Regions from separate parts of the Oceanisphaera sp. IT1-181 genome, predicted to be linked through region 2. Evidence: riboswitches for the same ligand, from Rfam matches in the RefSeq annotation. Region 2 holds a riboswitch; each other region holds the start of a gene.
The links. Region 2 has a riboswitch for thiamine pyrophosphate ahead of R0134_RS10955 (TonB-dependent receptor). Riboswitches for the same ligand answer to the same signal wherever they lie in the genome.
Positions count from the first base shown of each region.

Region 1 (4,757 bases), 960 kb from region 2:
CTCCAAAGATAAAGGCCTGCTCGATGCCTTCGGCCAAGGCTTGGATATCCACAAGGCCACCGCGGCGGAAGTGTTTGGCGTGGCGCTCGACAGCGTAACTACCGAGCAGCGTCGTCGGGCCAAGGCCATTAACTTTGGTTTGATTTATGGCATGAGTGCCTTTGGTTTGTCTCGCCAGTTAGGTATTGCGCGCCATGAGTCTCAGGCTTATATGGATATTTACTTTGAGCGCTACCCAGGCGTGCTCAAATACATGGAAGACACCCGCGCTCTGGCCGCAGATAAAGGCTACGTGGAGACTTTGTTTGGTCGTCGCTTATATTTGCCTGAGATCAACGCTAAAAACGGTGCGCGCCGTAAAGGCGCCGAACGTGCCGCGATCAACGCGCCAATGCAGGGAACCGCCGCCGATATCATCAAGAAAGCCATGATCAAGGTCGCGGCTTGGTTAAAGAGCCAAGCCGACGGTGAAGTGCGCATGCTGATGCAAGTACACGATGAGTTGGTGTTTGAAATTCGTGAAGATAAAGTCGAAGAGTTTAAACAGCAGATCTGCGATCTCATGGAGCATGCGGCCAGTATTGATGTGCCATTACTGGTTGAAGCCGGCGACGGCGATAACTGGGATCAAGCGCATTAACTGACAGCTGCACGCCGTACGTTATACGCGTTACGTTAACAACAAAGCACCGAGCCGGTTGGTTCGGTGTTTCTTTATGTATGACTTACCGCGTATGGCGTAAAGCGTACGGCTTTCTTTTCAAGGTGTAGGTCGCTATTATCCAACCATTGTTAGTCGGGGAGCCTTGGTCAAAAACCTAAGTGCTGAGACGGTAGATGCCGGACCCGCTGTACCTGATCCAGTTAATGCTGGCGTAGGAAACTAACGGGTAAGTGCCACTTTACCTGCAAGTCCTTCGCCCGAAGGAGCTTAATAAATGTCCACTCAGTTCTCTGCTAATGCAGCAAATAAGCAAAAACCTCATCACCAAAAGCCACATCACCAAAAACCAATAGTCCTCACCATTGCCGGCTCAGACAGCAGCGGTGGCGCGGGTATTCAAGCGGATATTAAAGCCATTTCTGCCACCGGCGGTTACGCCTGCTCTGTGATAACGGCCCTCACTGCACAAAATACTCAAGGCGTGACCGCAGTACACCCAACGCCGCAAGCCATGATCCAAGCGCAATTAGACGCGGTATTCAGCGATTTGGCCATTACTTCGGTGAAAGTAGGCATGCTCGGTGATAGCGAAACCATTCGCACAGTAGCGGCGGCGTTGCGCCGTTATCAGCCCCAGCATTTAGTGGTGGATCCTGTGATGGTGACCGCCAATGGCGACATGTTGCTGGCGGACGATGCGGTGCATTGCTTGCGCACCGAGTTGCTGCCGTTGGCGGATGTGATCACGCCTAACTTACCGGAAGCGGCGGCTTTATTGGGGGTGGCGATTCCTGAGTATTTGTCTGACGTAGAAGCCTTATTTGCCGGTTTACAGCAGTTGGATTGTAAGGCGGTATTAATCAAAGGCGGCTTCTTGCAACAAGAAGCGCGTAGCCCAGACTGGTTATTAATGGGTGGTCAAGTGCGCTGCTTCGATACGCCGCGCATTATGACGGCGAATACCCACGGCACTGGCTGTACTTTATCGGCGGCGCTGGCCAGTTATTTAGGTCAAGGTTTTAGCTTAGAAGAAGCCGTAGAGCGGGCTAAGCACTATATCGATCAGGCGATTTTGGCTGGCAGTTTAGTGCGTATCGGCCAAGGCCGAGGTCCGGTGGAGCATTTTTTCGCTACCAAAATAGGCCCGACCCGACTTGTACCATAAATAAAATATTGGAATCGCTATTGCATATAGAGTTGGTGAATACTTAGATCAATCTCTCAATTAACGTTATCAAGCGGGCGAAAAAACTGTGGCCTGCTTGCGTTTTACTAGGTCGACTTGTAGTATCGATCGCCATAATAATATAAAAATAATCGATTAACTGATTGATAAGCTTATTGATAAATAATCGAAATAGCTTCTAACTATAGCCTCTGCCCAGTGTTATCTCTTCCCTATTTTTAGCTTATTCTATTGCCTGAACAGGCAAGGAAAGGAGGCATTTTCCTATGCTTGTTGCCATTTTATCGGGCTTTATTTTAGCCTTTCTGGTGCCACAACTGTCTCGCATTATGGGCGCGAAGATTGGTTGGTGCCTGTCGGTACTGCCGGCGGCATTGTTTGGCTATTTTTTAACGTTTTGGCCGGCGGTGACCGCAGGCGAAACGCTGCATTATCATTATTCTTGGATACCCAGTCTCAATATTAATCTGAGCTTAATGGTCGATGGCCTAAGCCTGATGTTTGCCTTGCTGATCACCGGCATTGGTACTTTTATCTTTATTTATGCGGGCCGTTATCTACAAGGCCACCGAGATATTCATAAGTTATTGATGTATTTGCTGGCCTTTATGGCGGCGATGTTGGGCTTGGTATTATCCAGCAACTTGATTGCCATGTTTGTATTTTGGGAGCTGACCAGCTTTACCTCCTATTTGCTGATCGGCTTTAATCACGAACAAGAAAAAGCCCGCAAGGCCGCCTTGCAGGGCTTTTTTATTACCGTGGCGGGTGGTCTTGCCTTGATGACCGGCTTGATTTTACTGGGCCATATAGGCGGCAGTTTTGAGCTCAGCGAGCTATTGGCCCAAGGCACCTCATTACAAGACAACCCGCTGTTTATCGCCATGATGGGCTTGATACTGCTGGGCGCCTTTACTAAATCAGCACAAACGCCGTTTCATTTTTGGTTGCCTAATGCCATGGCGGCCCCCACTCCGGTGAGTGCTTACTTGCACTCGGCGACCATGGTAAAAGCCGGCATTTATTTAATGGCGCGCTTACAACCCATGATGGCCGGCCATGAAGTCTGGACTACTACGCTGTCGTTATTTGGCGGCGTGACTATGACGGTGGGCGCCATTATGGCGGTGTGCAGTACCGATCTTAAACGTATCTTGGCCTTTTCGACTGTCATGGCGCTGGGTACTTTGACCATGCTGATTGGCATCGGCACGCCTCATGCGCTAGAAGCGGCCATGGTATTCTTGCTGGCCCATGCCTTATATAAAGGCGCGCTCTTTATGGCCGCTGGCACCTTGGATTACTCCACCGGCACTAAAGATGTACGCGACTTGTCGGGCCTGCGCATCTATATGCCGCACACGGCGATGTTTACCACTCTTGCCGCCCTGTCATTGGCGGGTATTCCGCCTTTGTTTGGCTTTATCGCCAAGGAGCTGATGTTTAGTGGTGCTTTAGGCAGTACTAAACTGGCCGCTTTATTAACTGTGCTGTGCTTGATTACCGCTATTTGCATAGTGGCGGCCAGTGCCTTGGTGGCCGTTAAGCCCTTTTATGGCCCTTATAAAGTCACACCCCGAACACCGGAAGAAGCGCACTGGTCGATGCGCTTAGGCTTCACGGTGTTGGCGCTGCTTAGCCTGCTATTTGGCTTAATGCCCAGCTTGGTTTCTCCATTATTACAGGCGTCAATCGCGGCCATTAACGGCGGCGCTAGCGTCGAGCTGGATCTGGCGTTATGGCACGGTTTCAATCTTCCGTTATTGCTGAGCGGTGTGGCGTTATTGTGCGGCGCACTCTTATATTGCTACTGGAATAAGGTTCGCGAGCCGTTAAGCAGTGCCATCGATTTCTTGGCTTATGGGCCTGAGCGTGGCTATGAACACATTATGCAAGGCCTAGTGTGGATTGCCGATAAGCAAACGCGGGTGCTGCAAAACGGCTATATGGCCAATTATATTTTGACTATCTTGCTGACCACCATTGGCTTATTAACCTACGTCTTCTGGTCTGAAGATGCCTTCGTCTACTCCTTATCCTTTGAAGGAGTGCGTTTTTATGAAGTGGTGATAGTGCTGCTAATGATGGTGTCGGCGGTCTATGCCTGTGGCACTACCTTGCGTTTAGGATCTGTGGCGGCCCTTGGTGTGTTAGGCTTTGTGATGGCCATGGTCTACGTGTTCTTTAGCGCACCAGACTTAGCCATTACCCAGATTTTGGTAGAAACCCTGACCGTGATCATGCTGGTACTGGTGTTATTCCGCTTACCGCGTTTTCAGGAGCTATCCGGTCGTGTGGTGCGCTGGCGAGATGCCGTCGTGGCCGCAGCCTTTGGTGTGCTGGTAACCATGATGCTGCTTACCGTGCATCAAACTGCCCTGCCGGGTGAGCGTATCTCGGATTATCTGGCCGCTAACAGTTACGTGCTGGCCCATGGTCGCAATATAGTGAACGTGATCTTGGTGGACTTTAGGGCGCTCGATACCTTAGGCGAAATCTTCGTGTTGGCCTTGGCGGCCATAGGCGTGAACGCCATGATCCGCCTTCGCGATGAGGCTAAATCATGAGAACAGATACTTCCATAATTCTACAAACCGCCACCCGCATGCTGGTGCCGCTGCTGTTATTGTTTTCCATTTTTTTACTGTTGCGCGGCCATAACGAACCCGGCGGCGGCTTTATTGCGGGCTTAGTGGCATCGTGTGCCTTTGGCTTACACCTGTTTGCCTTTGATGCGCGCAGTACCCGTGTGCTGCTAAAAGTCGAAAGCCAGCATCTGATGGGCGTGGGGCTGTGCATGGCGTTGGTTAGCGGCATGGTCGGCGTGCTGTTAAAAGGTCAGCCTTTTTTAACCAGCCAATGGGCCGCGTTTTATGTGCCAGGCATTGGTGAGTTAAGCGTGAGTAC
Region 1 is NZ_CP136856.1:3,421,487-3,426,243, reverse strand. It holds gene polA (DNA polymerase I) at 1-640, shown strand, start outside; TPP riboswitch at 788-899, shown strand; gene thiD (bifunctional hydroxymethylpyrimidine kinase/phosphomethylpyrimidine kinase) at 939-1,829, shown strand; gene R0134_RS15225 (putative monovalent cation/H+ antiporter subunit A) at 2,117-4,417, shown strand; gene R0134_RS15220 (Na+/H+ antiporter subunit B) at 4,414-4,757, shown strand, end outside.
Region 1: linked by a shared signal. The riboswitch ahead of thiD (bifunctional hydroxymethylpyrimidine kinase/phosphomethylpyrimidine kinase) and the one ahead of R0134_RS10955 (TonB-dependent receptor) in region 2 are both predicted to bind thiamine pyrophosphate.

Region 2 (4,757 bases):
CCAACTGTGGCGATCATTGGAGGCGGCATTGGCGGCGTAGCATTGGCGGTGGCCTGTTTACACCGTGGCATTCCGTTCACCCTTTATGAGCGCGATAGTGGCTTTGAAGCTCGCTCTCAGGGTTATGGCCTCACCTTGCAACAAGCGAGCAAAGCCATCGAAGGCTTAGGTATTTTCTCTCTCGATAAGGGCGTGGTGTCTACTCGCCATGTGGTACACACCACTGACGGCAAAGTGCTTGGCGAATGGGGCATGAGAAAGTGGCTGCACTCAGATAGCACTTCTGCGCCTAAGCGCACTAACGTGCATATCGCCCGTCAGTCTTTGCGCTTAGCGCTGCTGGAACAATTGGGTGCCCACCTGAATGAACTCCCAAATACACACAGCTGCGTAAAATGGGGCCATCAGTTGGTCGACTTTAAAGAGACTGATAAAGGCGTTGAGCTGAGCTTTGAGGTGAACGGACAAATACAAAGCGCCAAAGCGGACTTGGTGGTGGGTGCCGATGGTATTAGAAGTGTCGTTCGCCACTTAGCTTTGGGGCACGACATAAGCTCCCTGCGTTATTTGGATTGCATGGTGATCTTAGGGATCTGCCCATTAAGTGCGCTTGAAGGCGTAGACAGTGATTTACTGGACTCTGCTACGGTATTTCAAACCGCCAATGGCCATGAGCGTATTTATATCATGCCCTACGACGCCGATTCTGTGATGTGGCAATTAAGCTTTCCTATGGCAGAAAACGAAGCTAGAGCCTTGAGTGCCCAAGGCACTGCAGCGCTAAAGGCAGAAGCCTGCAAGCGCACCCAGTGGCACTCGCCCATTCCGCAGATTTTGGCAGCCACTCAGGATGCACAAATTTCTGGCTATCCGGTGTATGACCGCGCCTTACTCACGCCAGAATTATTGGCAAGCGCAGGTCCCATTACATTGCTTGGCGATGCGGCGCACCCCATGAGCCCGTTTAAAGGGCAAGGCGCTAACCAAGCGTTGCTCGATGCATTATCACTGGCACGCATTATTGTCAGAAGCTGCCGGCCACAATCGAACTGGCGCGATGCAGGCATTCGCAACCGCGTGTTAGGCGAGTTTGAAGCTGAGATGCTAGAGCGCAGCGCCACTAAAGTGACGGATTCAGCAGACGCGGCGCAATTTCTGCACTCGGATGTGGTGCTGCATGAGAGCGATGAACCTAGAGGGCGTTGTTTAAAGTAACAAATGCTGAAAACAAACAGGCACCTAAATAAAGCTGATACAGAAAGATGAATTCAGTCACCAGCCGCGCTCACTAGAGCGCGGCTTTTTTGTTGAGGCCCCTTTTGTTAAGGCCCCGTCGCAGAGGAACAACAGCTTTGCTGTATAAATCTCGACCTTAATGCCTAAATAGGTATAATGCAGACTGACTTATAACCATAAGTCATATCCTAAGGGGTGGCAGTTACGATTGCCTGAGATGCGCAGACGCGAACCCTTTGAACCTGATCCGGCTAATACCGGCGTAGGAATAGGAAGCCGCAACGCTTTGCTCTGCTCTCACCTGCCTGCTCTCGTCGTTACCCGGTTTTCGTATCTATAACCTATAGATCTATGCGGAGACTTGAAATGCCAAAATTACCTTTTTTACCCTCAGCGGTATCTTCAGCCGTGGCTTTAGGCCTAATGGCCGCGTTACCGACTTATGCAGTCGCGGCTGAGGTTTATACCCTAGACACCACCACCGTTACGTCCAGCTTTCGTGATGACAGCCTGCAAGAAACTGCGGCCAGCGTAAGCGTGATTGATGAAGCTGAGCTCAATAAGCCCGGCAACAATCATCTTGAAGACGTATTGGCGCAAACGCCTAACGTAAACTTGAGCGCCGGTGCCTCGCGCGGCAAATATTACCAGATCCGCGGTGTGGGCGAGCGCAGCCAGTTTATTGGTGCAGTTAATCCTTCGGTAGGTGTGTTGGTCGATGGCATAGACATGAGCGCCATGACCTTAGGTGCCACCTTGCTGGACACTAAACAGGTAGAAGTGCTGCGTGGCCCACAAAGTAGTTTGTATGGCGCCAACGCCTTGGCTGGCCTAATCAACATTAGCGCCAATGAGCCTACCGACACCTTAACAGGTGATGTGGAACTGACGGTGGCTGAGTACAACACCCAGAACTTAGCGGCGGCCGTAGGCGGGCCTATTAGCGACAATGTCTCCTATCGCGTTGCCGCCCAGCGCAATACCAGCGATGGTTTTGTGAAAAACGATTACCTAAATCGCGACGACACTAACAATATTGATGAAACCCTGCTGCGCACTAAGTTTCGCATTGCCGTCAGTGAAGATTTGGACTTAGACCTCACCGCCTTTTACGCCAATGTTGATAACGGTTATGACGCCTTTTCTCTGGATAATACCCGCCATACCTTATCGGATAACCCAGGCCACGACCGCCAAGAAACGCTGGCACTGTCGGGTAAAACGACTTGGTATGGCAATGAGAACTTTATTCAGGAAACATCCATCAGCGTCAATAAGAGCGATCTAGAATATGGTTTTGACGTAGACTGGACCTATCCAAGCCTACACCCTGACACCTACAGCGCCACCGATAATTACCAAAGGGACGAGCGCGGTGCCACCGTCGATGTGCGCTTTATTTCCACCGAAGAGTCTCGGCTATTTAACGACAGCACCGACTGGACCGGCGGCCTATATTATTTTCATCGCAGCTCAGATTTAACCCGCGATTACACCTATCTGCCGAGCACCTTTACCAGTGAGTATGACGCGAACCGCTATGCGGGTTACGGCGAACTCTCCACCGGGCTGACCGACAAGCTTACCTGGATCAACGGCCTGCGCTTAGAAGAAGATAATACCCTCTATAGCGACAGTGACGGCAACCGCAGCAAGCCCACCGAACTATTATGGGGTGGGCGCATGGCGCTGGAATACCAAACCAGCGAGACCCAAATGCTCTATGGCTTGATCGCTCGTGGCTACAAGGTGGGCGGCTATAACTCTAACGGCAAGTTGCCTGACACACTGCGCAATTTTGATTCCGAAACCCTGTGGAACTACGAGTTAGGTGCCAAACATAACTTGTTAGACGACAGCTTACACACCCAAGTGGCGGTGTTCTTTCAGCAAAGAGACGACGCGCAAATTAATGGCTCACGCACAGTGGTGCGCCCAGATAACTCCAGTGAATACGTAGATTACACAGCCAATGCCGATCGAGCCTATAGCTACGGCTTAGAAGCCCAAGCTCAGTGGCAAGCGACGCACGCCGTGCGTTTGCACGCCAGCCTAGGCTTGCTACAAACCGAGTTAAAAGAGCCCGGTGCCAACTTTGATGGCCGCGACGCGGCACACGCTCCCGAATACCAATTTGCGCTTGGCGTGAGCTTTGATCATGGCAGCGGCTGGTTTTCAGGCTTAGATGTGGAAGGTAAAGAGGCGTTTTATTTCTCCGACAGTCATAACGCCCGTTCGGACGCCTATGCACTGCTCAATGCGCGCTTTGGTTATCAGTTAGATAACTGGACTGTGACCTTGTGGGGCAAAAATCTCACCGATGAAGAATATGCGGTACGTGGCTTTGAGTTCCCGAACGACCCGCGTAAAGGCTACATCACGGAGCAGTATGTACAGCAAGGCGCACCACGCATGTTTGGCCTGACCACCAAGTATTCGTTCTAAATAATCAGCCTGTATACGCTGCGCAAGAAATAACAAAAGCCGCACTCATTGAGGGCGGCTTTTTTGTTGTGAGACGTACATCAGCACAACTCATGAGCTAAAGCAGGTGGCTACAAAAGACGGGCTGGTCTTTTAGCTTGGTGGTTAGCGCTACCTTTTCCTCTTTACTGTCTGAAACCGTTCCGCCTGCGGCGCAATGCGAGAGCAAGCGTTCGCCTACAACAACCATGTTTCTTTTTAGCCCGGCGCTTGGTGCTAGGCGTTTGTTTATGTCGTCCCCTTCACTCTTTACCCATCCCCCTTCACCAAGCCTGCTGCCCGCTGCACTTTTTGGTGCATCCATGCCAAGCCTAATAACGCCAAGCCTAAGCCCATAAAGGCGGACACACGCCACAGGCCTTGCAGGCCGTCCATATCGATTAAGAAAATCTTGGCGATCACCAGCCCCAATAAAATCATGCCGGCTTTATAAATCAGCGGATAGCCTTTTTTAGTGGCATAAGTAATGCCAATAATGGCGTACAGCATGCCCACCACTGAGTAGGTATAGAGCTCTCCGCTATTCAGGCCAGACCAAAGCTCCATATCACTGCCGCGCCAGAGCTGGCGTATTTCAAGGGCGCTAAACAACATAAAGGCCCCTCCCGCTACCACCAATGCCCACTGTCTGATCGCCACCGATTTTGGTAGCAATTGAGGGAAACGATTGAGCATTATCGCCAGTGCTAATGCCAGCAACACGGGGCCACCATAAGCGGGCAGCAGCATATTAAATAGCCGAATGTCACTTATCTCAGCCCCGCCCCACCAAGGGTTATACACGCTTATCAATACCAGATAACTGAGGCTAGACAGGCCCAGCAGTAGCAAAGCACAGCCACCATATAACCAAGCCAACTGTTGAGCGGCGCGGCCACGCAGCAGGTAAGTCATACTGAGCCCACCCCACAACAGCGTATTAATGGTGGCTTCGGTAAAGCTGTATTGCTGACTAAAAATATCGCCATCGTAGAGCCAATAGCGCAGCTCGGCACCCAAAAATAACACCAACAAGTGCAGCGTGGCGGCTTCCAGCC
Region 2 is NZ_CP136856.1:2,457,046-2,461,802, forward strand. It holds gene R0134_RS10950 (NAD(P)/FAD-dependent oxidoreductase) at 7-1,215, shown strand; TPP riboswitch at 1,418-1,522, shown strand; gene R0134_RS10955 (TonB-dependent receptor) at 1,603-3,681, shown strand; gene R0134_RS10960 (DUF2339 domain-containing protein) at 3,970-4,757, opposite strand, start outside.

Region 3 (4,757 bases), 1.1 Mb from region 2:
AGATGGCACCTTGGGCCCAATTCATGGTTTTGAATCCCACTTTGATCGCTTTCGCCCTCGGGTACGCGTAGAAACCCCAGGTGTGGGTGCCGGTATTTGGTTTGATTTAGGCGGGCATTTAGTCGATCAGGCGTTGGTGTTATTTGGTAAGCCACAAGCGGTGACGGGCCGTTGTTTATCGATGCGCCCAGGTGGCAAAGTGACGGACTACTTTCATGTGCTGCTGCATTATCGCGATAAAGAAGTGATTTTGCATTCCAGTCCCTATCATCCAGGACCGAGTTTGCGCTTTAAGTTACAGGGCGAACTGGGCTGCTATATTAAGCGTGGTTTTGATCCGCAAGAAGAGCGTCTGCAAAACGGCATAGTGCCGGACTCGCCATATTTAGCGAAAGAGGCGGAAGCGGACTACGGTATTTTCTATTCGGATGATGATGCACAAGTGATTGAGTCTGAGGTGGGTGGTTATCGTTATTTCTATCAAGCCACGGCCAAGGCAATTCGCGGCGAAGCGCCGCCACCTGTGACCATGCAAGACGCATTAGATGGACTTAATATTATTAATATTGCAGAAAAGAGCTCGGTAGAAGGTCGTACCTTGCCCTTAACGGCTACCAGCTTTAGAGAATAATCGTCTGCTGCTGGCTTAGTATTTTTTATAAAGAGTAAAGTGGTCGAATACTCTTTCTTTAAGTATCGACCCTACTTAACCTTACTCGGCAGTTTGGTCGGCATCTTCTTCAGCGCTAGGCTCTGCGCCATGGCGGCGTTGCAGGGCTAGGCCTTGCAAGAAGTTCCGCAAGAACTGGTCGCCACACGGTTTGAAGTGTTTATGGTCGGGTTTGCGAAACAAAGAAGTCAGCTCAGGCTTTCTTACAATAAATCCGGCCAAGGCCAGCAAGCTTAAAATATCATCTTCTTTTAGTTGCAAGGCGACGCGCAGCTTCTTAAAGACTTGGTTGTTCATCGGCTCGGCACCTTCAGTCTTAGGTGCAGGTCCACCTTCGCGTGGGCCTCTTTCTTGTAATACTAAGCCATCTAAAAAGCCCAATAGCTGCTCATTGCTGCAGCTGTGGTAGTTTTCATCTTCTTCTTTGGCGAGCAAGGCTAAAAACTGCGCTTCATCAATCTCAATACCACCTTGAGCAAACAGGGCGAGTGACTGAGCATCTTTTAAGTCCAGTGAGTAGCGCACGCGGCGTAAAATATCGTTATTAGTCATATTATTTTGGCTCCACTTTTTTAGCTTCTTCTGGCTTATCTTCGGCTTTTTTCACGCGAATTTTTTCACCGTCTACTTCGATACCGTTCAAACTCTTGATGGCGGCTTTAGCTTGAGCAGGGTTTGGCATAAAGGCAAAACCAAAACCTTTTGAGTTATTGGTATTAGGATCCATAACCAGATGGAAGTACTGCACTAAGCCGTAAGGGGCGAGCAGTGCTAAGATTTTTTCTTCGGTAGTGAGGCGAGATAAGCCTCGGATCATAATCTTCATGGATTCTCCAAAATAATATGTTGGCGCCTTATCTTAAGATGATAAGCCGTTCATTAAGTGGTTGTTTATAAAATGGGCTGGCATAAGCCTGAATGCTTAATGCAAGGGGTCGCGAGTGTAGCAGTTTGTCTGGCTAACGTCTGCCTGCTTATGCCTGACTATTTAGAGGATAGCACCGAGATTGGCGTCCATAAAAAAGCCGACCTTTACGGGCCGGCTTGTGATCATTTTACGTGTTAACCGTGTGACGTCATGGTTTAAAACTAACTTTCTAAACTGCGAATACGTTGGCGCAAGATAGAAAAATCAAAGGTCTGGCGGTTAGGCATAAACTGCAATAACACAGAGACCAGCACAGGTACTAAGCTCGCCAGTAAGAATGACTCCAATAGATATTCGATTGGCGCACCAGGGGCTGGGAACAGCCACAGGCCTGCGATTAAGCCGGCGGCGGTGCTGAGCACGGCGTTATAAGCCTGATAACGAGCGCTATAAAAGCCAAAGAACACCGGGAAGGCCGCGGCGCAACATAAGAGATCGGCCAATAAGAACAGATACAAGACGCTAAAGCCTTGAGACGCCACTATCAATACCGGAATAGAGATCAATACTATCAACCAGCGGGATAAACCCAGCAGGCGGTTGGCGCTAAAATCCGGTAACAGACGGCGCAAGTCCACCACTATCATGCTGGAAATACCGCTGATGGTGGAGTCGGCGCTGCTCATAATCAAGGCTAGGCCAAAGGGCAATAAACCGATGGCAAACCACAACGGAATGTTAGACAGCAGCACATCAAACACGGCTACCGAGCCATCACCTGCTAAGCCTAAGCCCACGAAGGCTAAGCCGAATAGGCCCATGATAAAGATAAAGATGAAGCTCAAGATACCGCTGACGATAAAGCCATTACGAATGGCTTTATTATCTTGAGCGGCAAAAATACGCTGCCAAGTGCCTTGGTAAAAAAGCCCGGTTAACACTACCGCAATAAAGAAGGTGAGGCCGGATTTAAAGCCACCCATATCAAAGGGATTGAGTAGCTCTGGCGCTTTTTCTTTGAGGCCGGCGATAGTGGGCCCAATGCCGCCCACCGCTTGCCAGCCAAACATAATCAGCAGTAATAAAAACGGCAGTATTACTATGATCTGTAGGCGGTCGGTAAAAATGGTGACGCGCAGGCCGCCGTATAAGGTGTAGAGCAGGGTGGCCAACATTACGATAGAAGCAGTAGCCCACAAAGGCACGGGTGCCAGCAAACTTACCATTTTAGCGACGGCGGTGAGGCCTGCGGTCAGTGAGATAAACATGTAGAACATCATGATCACCATCACGAAGCCATACATGGTTTTACCGTAGCGATGCAGCACAAATTCAGTGAGGGTGTGGCCTTCTGGGATCAGCTCGCGCAGCCTTTTACCTAAGGGGATCATCATAAAGCGGGGCGCAAGTGAGCCCAGTGCATAGCCGATCACCGCCCCTATGCCGCCCCACGTGGCGGCTTCTGCCGGGCCAAATAATATCCAAGCGCCGAGCGTGGTGGCTAATAATGTCAGCATAGTGGATATGCCGTTTTGACTATTGCGAGCCACGACAAAGTCTTCGATATTGTCTTGCTGGCGGCGCGCATAATAGAGGCCTGGAATAGCAAACATGGCGGCAAATAAGCAGAGCCATAAAATGGCTTCGGTAGTGCTGAGTAGCATGTATTCTCCCTTTGCCAAAAGGCAAACATGATTAACATCGTCAGTCATTGACGGTTATATGGGCGATAGTATGCCGGGTAACAACGGTCGCAGAGGTGGGGAGTGAGGGTAAGTCAGTTCCTTCCCTTCGCCGGCATTATCCGGATCAGGTTCTAAGGGTTACCGCTGCAAGTAGCGGAATCTCAGCCAAATTGGGTGTAATTTCTACACCTTAGGCTCCCCCAGGAATGACAATGAGAGTAAGAATAAAAGTGACGCTTGTCAAACATTGGACTTACGTGAGGTGGGAGGTAGAGGCCGCTTTAGCTGGCCGATGGCACGTAGCGGCATAAAGTGATCAAACAAGATGATATTTCCAAACCAAGCTCCTGACATACGTCAGAATGACGGCGAAAAAAAGCCCCGAGCTTGGCTCAGGGCTTTTTATCTAGGTTGGTGCTTATCGTTTTGCTGCGCAAAACCGGCCGGATAAATCGGCCTCTACGGTATTAGCTAGGCGCTACTTCACCATCCAGCTGATGGTTTCACCGGCACGGATGGGCACCAACTCTTGACCACCTAAGGGCAGGGTGGCGGGCACAGACCAGGTCTCTTTCACCAAGGTAATGGTGTCTGAGTTGCGTGGCAGGCCGTAAAAGTCTGGGCCGTTATGGCTGGTAAAGGCTTCCAGTTTATCCAGAGCACCCGCTTCTTCAAATACTTCTGCATACAGCTCAACGGCGGCGTGCGAGGTATAAGCGCCAGCGCAACCACAGGCGGTTTCTTTATTTTGCTTAAAATGCGGCGCCGAGTCGGTACCGATAAAGAATTTCTTATTACCACTGATGGCTGCGCGCACTAACGCTTGCTGATGGGTGTTGCGCTTTAAAATCGGTAAGCAGTAATAGTGCGGACGAATGCCACCCACCAGCATGTGGTTACGGTTAAACATCAAGTGATGCGTGGTAATGGTAGCCGCTACGTTATCACCGGCTTGCTCCACAAACTTAACCGCGTGCTCGGTAGTAATGTGCTCGAGTACGATTTTCAGCTGAGGAAAATCGCGCACTACGTCGGGCAAGATAGTCTCAAGAAACACCTTCTCGCGGTCGAAAATATCCACGCTGGCGTCGGTCACTTCGCCGTGCACCAACAACAAGATGCCGGTTTCTTGCATCACATCCAACACTGAGTAAATATTCTTCACGTCAGTTACGCCGGAGTCCGAGTTGGTGGTGGCACCCGCTGGATACAACTTGCAGGCCACGATTTTACCGCTGGCTTTGGCGCGCCGGATCTCTTCTGGATCTGTCTTATCGGTGAGGTACAAGCTCATCAAAGGTTCAAACAGGCTGCCTGGTGGGCGCACTGCCGTTATCTTGTCGTAATAGGCCAGCGCCAGCTCGGTAGTAGTGGCGGGCGGCAAAAGATTAGGCATTACTAAAGCGCGGCCTAAATAACGGCTAGCATCAGCCACTGTGTCTTTGAGTTGTTCGCCATCACGCAAGTGTAAATGCCAATCATCAGGGCGGGTAATCGTCAGGCTAGTCAGTTGTGTGCTCATTGGGCGGGTTCT
Region 3 is NZ_CP136856.1:3,525,460-3,530,216, forward strand. It holds gene R0134_RS15660 (Gfo/Idh/MocA family oxidoreductase) at 1-631, shown strand, start outside; gene R0134_RS15665 (DUF1456 family protein) at 713-1,222, opposite strand; gene R0134_RS15670 (RNA-binding protein) at 1,224-1,496, opposite strand; gene R0134_RS15675 (sodium:solute symporter family transporter) at 1,760-3,202, opposite strand; TPP riboswitch at 3,308-3,435, opposite strand; gene pyrC (dihydroorotase) at 3,702-4,745, opposite strand.
Region 3: linked by a shared signal. The riboswitch ahead of R0134_RS15675 (sodium:solute symporter family transporter) and the one ahead of R0134_RS10955 (TonB-dependent receptor) in region 2 are both predicted to bind thiamine pyrophosphate.